Regions from separate parts of the Colwellia sp. MB02u-14 genome, predicted to be linked through region 2. Evidence: predicted binding sites of a transcription regulator. Region 2 holds the regulator's gene; the other holds the start of a gene.
What was found. Region 2 encodes MetJ, which represses methionine synthesis genes. Its sites were predicted from a motif close to TAGACGTCTAGACGTCTA; they were not measured.
Positions count from the first base shown of each region.

Region 1 (5,690 bases), on a different contig from region 2:
TGATTTATCATCAACACCAAAGCCAGAAAGTTCTTTAGTGCCAAATTGTGTATTGAGTAAATTAATGGCCGTGTCTAAATCAAATTCCCATTCAGATCTTCTTCTTAACCCTTGATAGCCTTTTAGTAACTCTGGCGCTGAGAACGACTCACTGTAGAGGAGTTCAGCAGGAGATAAACGCTGTAATTCAGCTTGTAACTGCTCGATGGTGCTTGGCTCGGTCAGTACAAAGCGGCCACTGGTCATATCAAGATAAGACAGTCCAAAGCGTTGCGATGACTTATTATTGCCTTCACTTACCGCAACAATTAGGTTGTCATGCTTATCAAGTAATAATGCTTCATCACTCACTGTGCCTGGGGTAATAACTCTAACAACTTTACGTTCAACAGGACCTTTACTGGTTGCTGGGTCACCAATTTGTTCACAAATGGCAACAGATTCACCCAGTTGTACTAATTTTGCTAGATAATTCTCCACCGCATGATAGGGAACGCCTGCCATTGGTATAGCATTGCCACCTGTCTTGCCGCGAGCGGTTAATGAAATATCGAGCAAATCAGATGCTTTTTTCGCATCATCAAAAAATAATTCGTAAAAGTCACCCATGCGATAAAAAATTAAAATATGAGGGAACTCAGCTTTAATGGTTAAGTACTGGCGCATCATAGGGGTGTGTGAGGATAAGTCTAAGTTTGCTGTCGTCATTTCTATGCGGTAACTCATAAGTTCAATGAAAGAGTAAGGTCACAATTATGTCATAACTGGCAAATTTAGACTCTATTTATTTAACTAAAGTTTTTACTGAATACGATAAGATTTATGAAAGGATTTTACAGTGATAATATAAATAGTAACTTTTTGGTGAGTAATGATTAAAAGTTATTAATGTTCGTTATGTTTTTGTTTATCAATGACTTAAAAGTCAACTCGTTTTGTTTTTGATAATATAATTAAAATAGTTGTAAAAAAGCTTGATACTGTACGGTCATACAGTATACTTGCTTCATCAAAACGAAATCTTAGCAACATCGGCGGAACAAACATGAAAGATGATAAAGAAAAAGCATTAGCAGCAGCATTAAGTCAAATTGAAAGACAATTTGGTAAAGGCTCAATTATGAAACTTGGTGATAATAACACCATGGATGTTGAAACCATTTCTACAGGTTCATTAGCGCTTGATGTTGCACTCGGTGCGGGTGGTTTGCCACTTGGGCGTGTTGTTGAAATTTATGGTCCTGAATCAAGTGGTAAAACAACCTTAACACTTGAAGTTATTGCTGAAGCTCAGCGTAACGGTAAAGTGTGTGCCTTTGTTGATGCTGAACATGCACTTGACCCTATTTATGCTGAAAAGTTAGGTGTTAACATCAACGAATTACTTGTTTCTCAGCCTGATACTGGTGAGCAAGCATTGGAAATTTGTGACATGCTAACGCGTTCAGGTGCTATAGACGTTATTGTTGTCGATTCTGTTGCTGCACTTACACCCAAAGCAGAAATTGAAGGCGATATGGGCGACTCACACATGGGTTTACAAGCCCGTATGCTTTCACAAGCAATGCGTAAGTTAACGGGTAACTTGAAAAAATCAAATACCATGATTATTTTCATTAACCAAATTCGTATGAAAATTGGTGTAATGTTTGGTTCTCCTGAAACCACAACGGGTGGTAATGCACTTAAGTTTTATGCTTCTGTTCGTTTAGATATTCGACGTATCGGTGCTGTAAAAGCAGGCGACGAAATTATTGGTAATGAAACCCGCGTAAAAGTGGTTAAAAACAAAATAGCGCCTCCTTTTAAACAAGCTGAATTTCAAATTTTATATGGGGAAGGGATTAACAGCTTAGGTGAATTAATTGACCTAGGTGTTCAGCATAATATGGTTGAAAAAGCGGGTTCTTGGTACAGTTACAATGGCGATCGTATTGGCCAAGGTAAAGCAAACGCTTCTAAATCGTTAGCAGAAAAACCTGAAATGGCAAAAGAGCTTGATAAACGTTTACGTGAATTACTGTTAGTTAAAAGCGTAAGAGCGGGTGATAAATTACCTAAAGAAGAAGCGGTTACCGAATAAGCTGTTATTAGTCATCTATATCTTAATAAGCCATCGCATTTGCGGTGGCTTATTATATCTGAAGAATGTAAATTTGATTATTATAATCAATTAATAGTCGCTATTCATTTACAATGAAGCGTTAGCGCTTTATTGCCACAACCGTAATATATTTAATAAGACCTTTTTCGTATTTATCTAATTTAACTTCAGCAATTTCTGACATTAAAGCCGCAATTGTCTTGGGCAGTGTTGTTTTAAAGTCTACTTTATCTAATCGACAAGCATTAATGACGTTTTCGGTCATATCTTCAGCATATAAAATATCCATGCCAGGAATTAAATTCTGTTTAAAAGCTAAAAAATCATCATAAAGCTTCTCATCCGGGAAAAATATATCGGTATAGAGAAAGAAGCCTCCAGGTTTAAGTTTATCACTAACTTGGCGATAAAATTGATTGATATTTGAGTAACAATGCGATGATTCAACATTAAAGATAATATCAATACTGTTGTCTTCAATATTTAAGGCACATGCGTCGCCCTCCATATAGTGCAGACCTTCTATTTTGTGAGTGTTAGCACAAAAAGTTACTTGATTTTTATTTAGGTCAACGCCTGTTGCTTGTTTTGGATTATAATATTTTTTAACAAAAGCTAAGCCACCGCCACGTCCACTTCCTATTTCTAAAATCGATTTATCGGTTAGGACTTCGCTTAAACCAAGCTTGAATGCTTGAATTAGCATGTTGTTGTAAAGCGATATTTGATGTTTCCATTTTTTATCAATGTCATCTAATAAAATTTCACATGGAGCGAAGCCATGATTCATAAAAATAAGCGCTTCTTCATCTTGTATATCTTTTAATATACTGTCATAAGTTTTAATGACGTCATTATTATGTCGTTCTACCGGGGAAAGTACTTTTATAGTCAAGGGTAAAATCTGCCATGTTTTCTTCAGAGTTTTGATATTACCGCAATCTAATAAAAAATAACACTTCAAGATGTTACTCATAAATAAATACAGATAGGTTATTAAACATTAACAATCTGCTTACTTTCAATGCCAAAGCAATGAGTTACTTATTTAATGAAATAAAACGTTATAGACGTCTATACGTTTAGATGTTGACATAGCTATAAATACACGTACCATCAAATACTCATATTTATATAAAAGTTAATACGTGAAATTAGAGAACAAAGTGTTCATGCTTGTTTGACATTATTTGATTAGGTAAACGCTATGCCCATTAAAATTCCAGATTTATTACCTGCTTTGTCTATTTTAGGTGAAGAAAATATTTTTGTAATGTCTGAGCGTAGAGCGGCAAGTCAAGAAATTCGCCCAATGAAAGTCGCTATTCTCAATCTAATGCCTAATAAAATTGAAACAGAAGTTCAAATATTACGGGTATTGTCTAATACACCTTTACAAATAAATGTTGATTTTGTACGTATTCACGCCAATGAATCCAAACATACGCCGAAAGAGCACTTAGATAATTTTTACCGTCTCTTTGATGACATTAAGAATACGCAATACGATGGCTTAATTATAACCGGTGCACCATTGGCGTTAATGGAATACGAAAAAGTAACTTTCTGGGATAAAATTTGTGAAATATTTGATTGGGCTGAAGAAAATGTCACCTCAACAATGTTTTCTTGTTGGGCTGCTCATGCCGCTCTATATCATCACTATGGATTACGACGACATTTAAGAAAAGAAAAATTATCCGGTGTTTTTAAACATAGCCCCATCGACCAAAAAGAACAGCTTACCCGCGGCTTTGAAGAATTTTTTAATGTCCCACACTCACGATTTGGATATATTGATAAATCTGATTACCTCTCAATTCCTGAATTAAAGATTATTGCTGAATCTCCTCAAGCAGGGGTTTACGTGGTCGCGAGCAAAAATAAACAGCAGGTCTATTTAACCGGTCATCCAGAATATGACTCAACCACACTAGATGAAGAGTTTCAACGTGACCTTAAAGCCGATATTAACGCAGTTATGCCCAATAATTACTATATTAATGATGACATAACAAAAGTGCCACACAGTTCATGGCGTAGTCATGCCAGTTTGTTATTTACTAATTGGTTAAACTATTATGTCTATCAGATCACACCGTACAAGCTAGACGCAACAAATATTAAAGCAATACACCCAGATGCAGAAATATAAACAGTGTCGGATATATTTAGCCATTAAATTAAGTTTGAAAGTAAAAGTAGAGAAATCGTATGAAAAAATCAGCATCATTTAGTCGTCTTGAGCAACAAATACAAAAAAGAATTCTTATTTTAGATGGTGCTATGGGGACGATGATCCAAGCCTATAAATTTGAAGAACAAGATTATCGAGGTGAACAATTTGCTGATTGGCATCTTGATGTCAAAGGCAATAATGACATGTTAGTGCTAACCCAGCCCGAGGTAATTAAAGCTATTCACTATGAATACCTTGAAGCGGGTGCTGATATTCTTGAAACGAATACTTTTAATGCCACGACGATTGCGATGGCAGATTACGATATGCAGTCTTACAGTGCGGCAATCAATTTAGCGGCGGCACAAATAGCCCGTGCTGCAGCGGATGAATTTACCGCTAAAAACCCTGATAAGCCTCGGTTTGTTGCCGGCGTTTTAGGGCCAACGAATAGAACATGTTCTATTTCTCCCGATGTTAACGATCCTGCTTATCGTAATGTGACTTTTGATCAATTAAAAGATGCCTACATAGAATCAACGAAAGCACTGATTGAAGGTGGCTCAGATATTATTCTTATTGAGACTATCTTTGATACCTTAAATGCTAAAGCGGCTATTTTTGCGGTTGAAACTGTTTTTGATGAATTGCAGTTACGTTTACCTGTAATGGTCTCGGGTACCATTACTGATGCCTCAGGCAGAACATTGTCTGGGCAAACCACCGAAGCTTTTTATAATTCATTGCGCCATGCGAAACCTATTTCATTTGGTTTGAACTGTGCATTAGGTCCGGTTGAACTAAGACAGTATGTGGCAGAATTGAGTCGAATATCAGATTTTGCTGTTTCAGCTCATCCTAATGCAGGCTTGCCTAATGCCTTTGGTGAATACGATTTCAGCGTCGAAGATATGAATGTTCATGTCAATGAGTGGGCTGAATCGGGATTCCTTAACATTATTGGCGGTTGTTGTGGTACAACGCCGGCGCATATAAAAGGTATGGCCGATGCGGTTGCCAATGTAAAACCTAGGAAGATCACCGCAAGGAAAATTGCTTGTCGTTTGTCTGGGCTTGAAGCGTTAACCCTAGATGAAACTTCATTGTTTGTTAATGTTGGTGAACGAACCAATGTTACGGGCTCTGCTGTATTTAAGCGCTTAATTACCGAAGAAAATTACGAACAAGCGGTCGCAGTTGCCCTACAACAAGTCGCCAATGGCGCGCAAATTATAGATATAAATATGGATGAAGGCATGCTTGATTCAAAAGCGGCGATGATCCGTTATTTGAATTTAATCGCCGGTGAACCTGATATCGCGAAAGTGCCGATTATGCTTGATTCTTCTAAATGGGATATTTTAGAAGAAGGCTTGAAATGTATTCAGGGTAAAGGGGTTGTTAACT
Region 1 covers NZ_JACGUX010000063.1:32,933-38,622, reverse strand. Annotated here, with positions in the region: gene mutS (DNA mismatch repair protein MutS) at 1-708, opposite strand, end outside; gene recA (recombinase RecA) at 1,046-2,083, shown strand; gene H4J52_RS06715 (class I SAM-dependent methyltransferase) at 2,205-2,999, opposite strand; gene metA (homoserine O-succinyltransferase) at 3,312-4,259, shown strand; gene metH (methionine synthase) at 4,319-5,690, shown strand, end outside.
Region 1: a site for MetJ is predicted at 3,172-3,189, ahead of metA (homoserine O-succinyltransferase). Genes of this name have one in related genera too.

Region 2 (5,690 bases):
TGATGTTTTTTACCTGCCAATTGTTGACAGATACTAACTAAATCTGAGTGTAAGCCACCAGCGGTAACATCTCGTCCTGCACCAGGTCCTTGGATAATGAGTGGGTTATCTTGATAGCAAAGGCTTTTTATTAAAAATATATTATCGCACGGTGTTAAACGAGTAAATGCGTCATTATTGGGTAAAACAGCTAAATGAACCTTAGCTGTTGATTTACCTTGTTCATTTACAGCAAACTCTGCAATATAACGAATACACGATTGCTTCGCCGACGCTTGCGCTAACTGTTCAGCAAAATAAGTATCTAATTGAGCTGCTTTTGCTAAAAAATCTTTTATTGATAGGCCTTGTAGTGATTCAGGTACTAAGTTCTGACAATCAATATCTTCAAGTGATAATTCAAAACCAGCCATACGCGCTAGTATTAGTAATTTTCGTTGTACGTCTCGCCCCGATAAATCTTCACGTGGATCAGGTTCAGTAATACCTTGTGACAGTGCATCTAGTAACAACCTTGAAAAAGGAACACTACCATCATAGGTTTCAAATAACCAAGAGAGTGTTCCAGAGAAAATTCCGGATATTTCAATGATTTGATCGCCGCTATTAAGTAAATCGTTAATCGCAAAATTAATCGGTAAACCTGCACCTACGGTCGTATTACCTAACCATAAGCTTTTATTTTTGGCCGCTGTCGATACTAAGGTATTATATTGTTTGGTGCTGGACGATGCCGCCCACTTATTTGCGCCAATAACATGAATTCCCTCTCTAAAAAAATCGCCGTATAGATAACTAAAATGTTCACTGGGTGTTATATCAACAACAATTAATTCATCGTAAGGGTGATTGGTCAACCATGACATTAATAATGCATTGTCATAAGCTTTAGCATCTCGCTCATAAAGCTTTATCGCTCGAACAACATCGATACCGTCGGTATTAAGAAGTGCTTTATTCGACGCAACTAAACCGACTAAATGTACGTTCTCTAACGCCGGGATCCGATTGAGTTGCCCAGGTAATAACTCCAAAAACCGTTGACCAATATTACCAAGTCCTGCTACAACAACCCCGATATGACGTGCGTCTTTAGTCATATCATGATGAACATTATTGAGTAACTCCCCCGTACAACTCTGCTGAAGAACGGCAATAATACTATGTTCACTTAACGAGTTAACCACATAAAGCACTTTGGAATGTTTGAGAGCACGCTTAAAACGCGCTTGAATATTACCTTGGTTCACTACACTGTGACCAACAATAGCTAAAATTGAAACCGGTGTGAATGACACGTCGGTATCATGATTGGCTAACCATTGACTAACCAACTTTTGTTGTGCTCGGTGAATAACAATAAAACCTTGTTTAACATCACTGCAAATAGCAGAAAACTCATGGTTAGCCTGCCCAGCCAATGAACCAGTTAAACTTGTTGATTGAACCAGTAATAAATCATTGAGTGAAGTCACTGATAGTTCTTGCTTAGCAATTTGACCAAATTTACCAATTTCTGTACCAGATATTTCGGGATCAAAACTGCTTGCTACATGTAAATGCGTACTGTGGTTCGTGAGCGGTTGTAAAGTTTTTGCATGTAAAACGGGGTTACCCAAGCGACCAAGCTCTTTTGCTACACCGTTTGGTAAACGGTGTAATTTACGAGCAAGTGGTACAACACGGGGATCAGCACTGTATATACCATCGACATCAGTCCAGAGCGTAACATTCAACGCACCCGACAGCGATGCGATTATTGTTGCTGAATAGTCACTGCCATTACGTCCTAATGTACAGGTCTCACCTCGTGAGTTTTTAGTAATGTAGCCAGTAATGACTGCCAACTTTCCCTTTTGTAATATTTCCTGAAATTGTTTTTTGCTGCTTTGATTATCAACTGCACACTCTTTATCGTTATTAATAACTAAGAAATCACGCGCATCAATTGAATAACTTGGACACACTTGCTCACTCAGCACTGCGGATAATAAACGCGCAGACCACACTTCTCCATAGGCCAGCATATCAGCATGATGTTGACGCGGTTGCTCTGTTAACCAAACGGTTAATTGATCTATATCATCAGACAAAATCTCAATTAAGCATGCGGCTCTACTCTTATTTAATAGTTCACTAATTAATACACTTTGTGACTGTTTTAATGCCTCAATGGCAACTAAAAGATCCTGACTATTTTCAACAGCGAGTTCATAAATATTGAATAAGTCATCCGTCGTATTACCATTAGCAGAGACAACGACTAAATCATCTAACTGACAATTTTTGCGAATAATAGCAACCACACGCTCAATACATTGTGTGGTTGCCAAGCTGCTACCACCAAATTTATGTGCATGTATAGCATGTTTGGCAAGTTGGTTATTCCCGGATGATAACGGTTCTACTGTATTTGACTGTGTCATTTTCACTCATTAATTATTCTACTAAAAATAGCCTAAAAACTTAAATTTGGCTCGCAAGTAAAGCTTGTTCCAAATCACTGATAATATCAGTAATATCTTCAATACCTACAGAAATTCTGACTAAGGATTGCGTGATACCTGCAGCAATTTGTGCTTCAATCTCCATACCTGCGTGAGTCATCGTTGATGGATGACTGATTAAACTTTCGACGCCACCTAACGATTGTGCCAAGGTAAAGAGTGCTAACTTATCAAACAACACTTTAACCGCTTCAACACCGCCTTTTATTTCAAAACTCATCATAGCGCCAAAATCTTTTTGTTGCCGCTTAGCAATTTCATGTCCTGGATGATCTTTCAAACCAGGAAAATACACGGCATTAATTGCTGAGTGATTTTTTAGGTATTTTGCCACAACATTTGCATTCTCTTGATGTTGTTTCATGCGAATAGGCAATGTTTTTAAGCCGCGTAATGCAAGATAGCTGTCAAATGGTGAGCCCGTAATACCAATACAATTTGCCCACCACGCAAGTTCTACACCAAGCTCCTGGTCTTTTGTTACTAATACACCACCAACCACATCACTATGACCGTTAATATATTTAGTTGTTGAATGAAAAACAATATCCGCGCCTAATAATAACGGCTGCTGCAAAAGAGGTGAAAGAAAAGTATTATCTACCGCAACTAAAGCTCCTACATTATGACTCGCCTGAGTGACCTTTTCTATATCAACCAAACGTAATAATGGGTTACTCGGTGATTCAACCAGAACTAATCTTGGCTTTTTCGCCAGTGCTTGAGCTAAGGCTTCCTCATCGTTTTGGTCAACAACGATAACATTAAATTGGCCACGTTTTGCTAAATGGGTAAATAATCGATAACTGCCACCATAACAGTCATGGGGGATAATAACAGTATCTTGTGTTGTCAGTAGTTGACAGATTAAATGAACAGCAGACATACCGGTACTAGTGACTATACCAACTGCGCCATGCTCTAAATCAGCAATAGCTTGCCCAAATGTACTTCGTGTTGGATTTCCTGTCCTAGAATAATCAAACTGGCGCTTATCATTAAAGCCTTTTAAAGCGTAAGTACTCGATAAATGAATTGCAGGTACAACGCCACCATGGTGTTTATCACTATTAATACCCGCTCTAACCGCCAATGTTGCTGGTTTTTTGCTTGTCATTTTTTGCTCCAATTGGACAATAAAATCAAATAGATGTTTGGACGTCTATAACTCTAAACGCTTTACTTTTGCCGGTCAAGAACTTTAGACTTCTAAACTTCTACACATTCGTTATTGACTCAACGCCAACAACCAGTAAAATCGAACCTATAAAAAATAATTTAGCTAAACAAGGTAATTAGATGGCAAAGTGGAATGGCGATTATATAAAACCATACGCCGAACATGGGAAAAAAAGTGAGCAAGTTAAAAAAATCACCGTATCAATTCCGTTGCGTGTGCTTAAGGTGTTAACTGACGAACGCACACGTCGACAAGTTAATAATTTACGCCATGCGACAAACAGTGAATTATTATGTGAAGCTTTTTTACATGCTTTTACTGGACAGCCTCTTCCTGATGATGGTGATTTGACAAAAGACAATACTGAAATGCTCCCCAAAAGTGTTCGAGATGCACTGATAGCAAAGGGGATTACCGACTTTAGTCAATTTGAAGTAGATGACGAGCAGTAATTATTTACACTCATTTAAAGACGCTTTAGCGTCTTTTTTTATGCCTAAACGATAAGCATCGATAACACCCACTCCCCAACAAATTACGAGTATATAGGTTAATGTGCTCACCCAGAACGGATCAAAAGTAATAGGGTGTTTTGCTATTTCATTTGCAAGTACTTGGCTGTTTAGCCCAATTTCACCTGATTTTACTCTATCAATAAGTGGCTGATATTTACTGACCACCTCTTCAATATACACATAAGCCGTTATTGAAAATACTAAAATTAGCGCTATTGCACGCCGATAGGACTGAAAAACTAGTTGGCCAACTCCTGGGTAAACAAGCGTAGAAAGTAAAACTGCTTTTGTTACGTTTTTCATTATGGCTCTCCCGCGTGTTCATCTTAGTTTATTTGCATTACATTTTACTGATTATTCCATATAATTTTCAAGCATCACTAATGCGGCAACGCCAGAATCAACCGCGGCTTGGGCAAGTGCAACTCGACCACATAAACCACGATTGCTCCTTTGCGCTGATTATTCCATATAATTTTCAGGCATCGCTAATGCGACAACGCCAGAATCAACCACAGCTTGGGCAAGTGCAACTCGACCACATAAACCACGATTGCTCCTTTGCGCTGATTATTCCATATAATTTTCAGGCATCGCTAATGCGGCAACGCCAGAATCAACCGCAGCTTGGGCAACAGCAAGTGCAACTCGACCACATAAACGCGGGTCCATTGGTTTAGGAATGATATATTCCTTACCAAAAGTTAAACTTTGCTCACCGCTAGCATCTAGCACTTCCTGCAAAACAGGTTCTTTTGCTAATTCACGGATGGCATTAACAGCAGCAATTTTCATTTCATCGTTAATCCTTCTAGCACGAACATCTAATGCTCCACGGAAAATAAAAGGAAAACATAAAACATTATTAACTTGGTTAGGGTAATCAGAACGTCCAGTGGCAATAATAAGATCATCGCGAACAGCAAGCGCTAATGCTGGTTTAATTTCAGGATCGGGGTTTGAACAAGCAAATATCACCGGATTCGCCGCCATCATTTTTACATTTTCAACAGAAAGTAAATTTGGCCCAGAAACACCGACAAATACATCTGCGCCATCGATGACATCTTCTAGCGTACGTTTATCGGTATTATTAGCAAACATACGCTTGTATTCATTAAGATCGTCACGACGAGTATGAATAACACCTTTAGTATCTAACATGTAGATTTTTTCTCGCTGAGCGCCACATTTTATTAAGAGTTCCATACAAGCAATTGCTGCAGCACCTGCCCCAAGACACACTATATTGGCGTCTTTAATATGTTTACCTTGAATTTCTAAGGCATTGATCATACCTGCAGCAGTAACGATAGCGGTACCATGTTGATCATCATGAAATACAGGTATTTTACAACGTTCAATAAGGGCCTTTTCAATAGCAAAACACTCTGGCGCTTTAATATCTTCTAAGTTAATGCCGCCAAAACTATCTGCAATATTAGCCACCGTATTAACAAATTCTTCAACTGTCTTATGTTTGACCTC
Region 2 covers NZ_JACGUX010000001.1:257,577-263,266, reverse strand. Annotated here, with positions in the region: gene metL (bifunctional aspartate kinase/homoserine dehydrogenase II) at 1-2,426, opposite strand, end outside; gene metB (cystathionine gamma-synthase) at 2,467-3,624, opposite strand; gene metJ (met regulon transcriptional regulator MetJ) at 3,807-4,139, shown strand; gene H4J52_RS01060 (hypothetical protein) at 4,140-4,505, opposite strand; gene H4J52_RS01055 (malic enzyme-like NAD(P)-binding protein) at 4,773-5,690, opposite strand, start outside.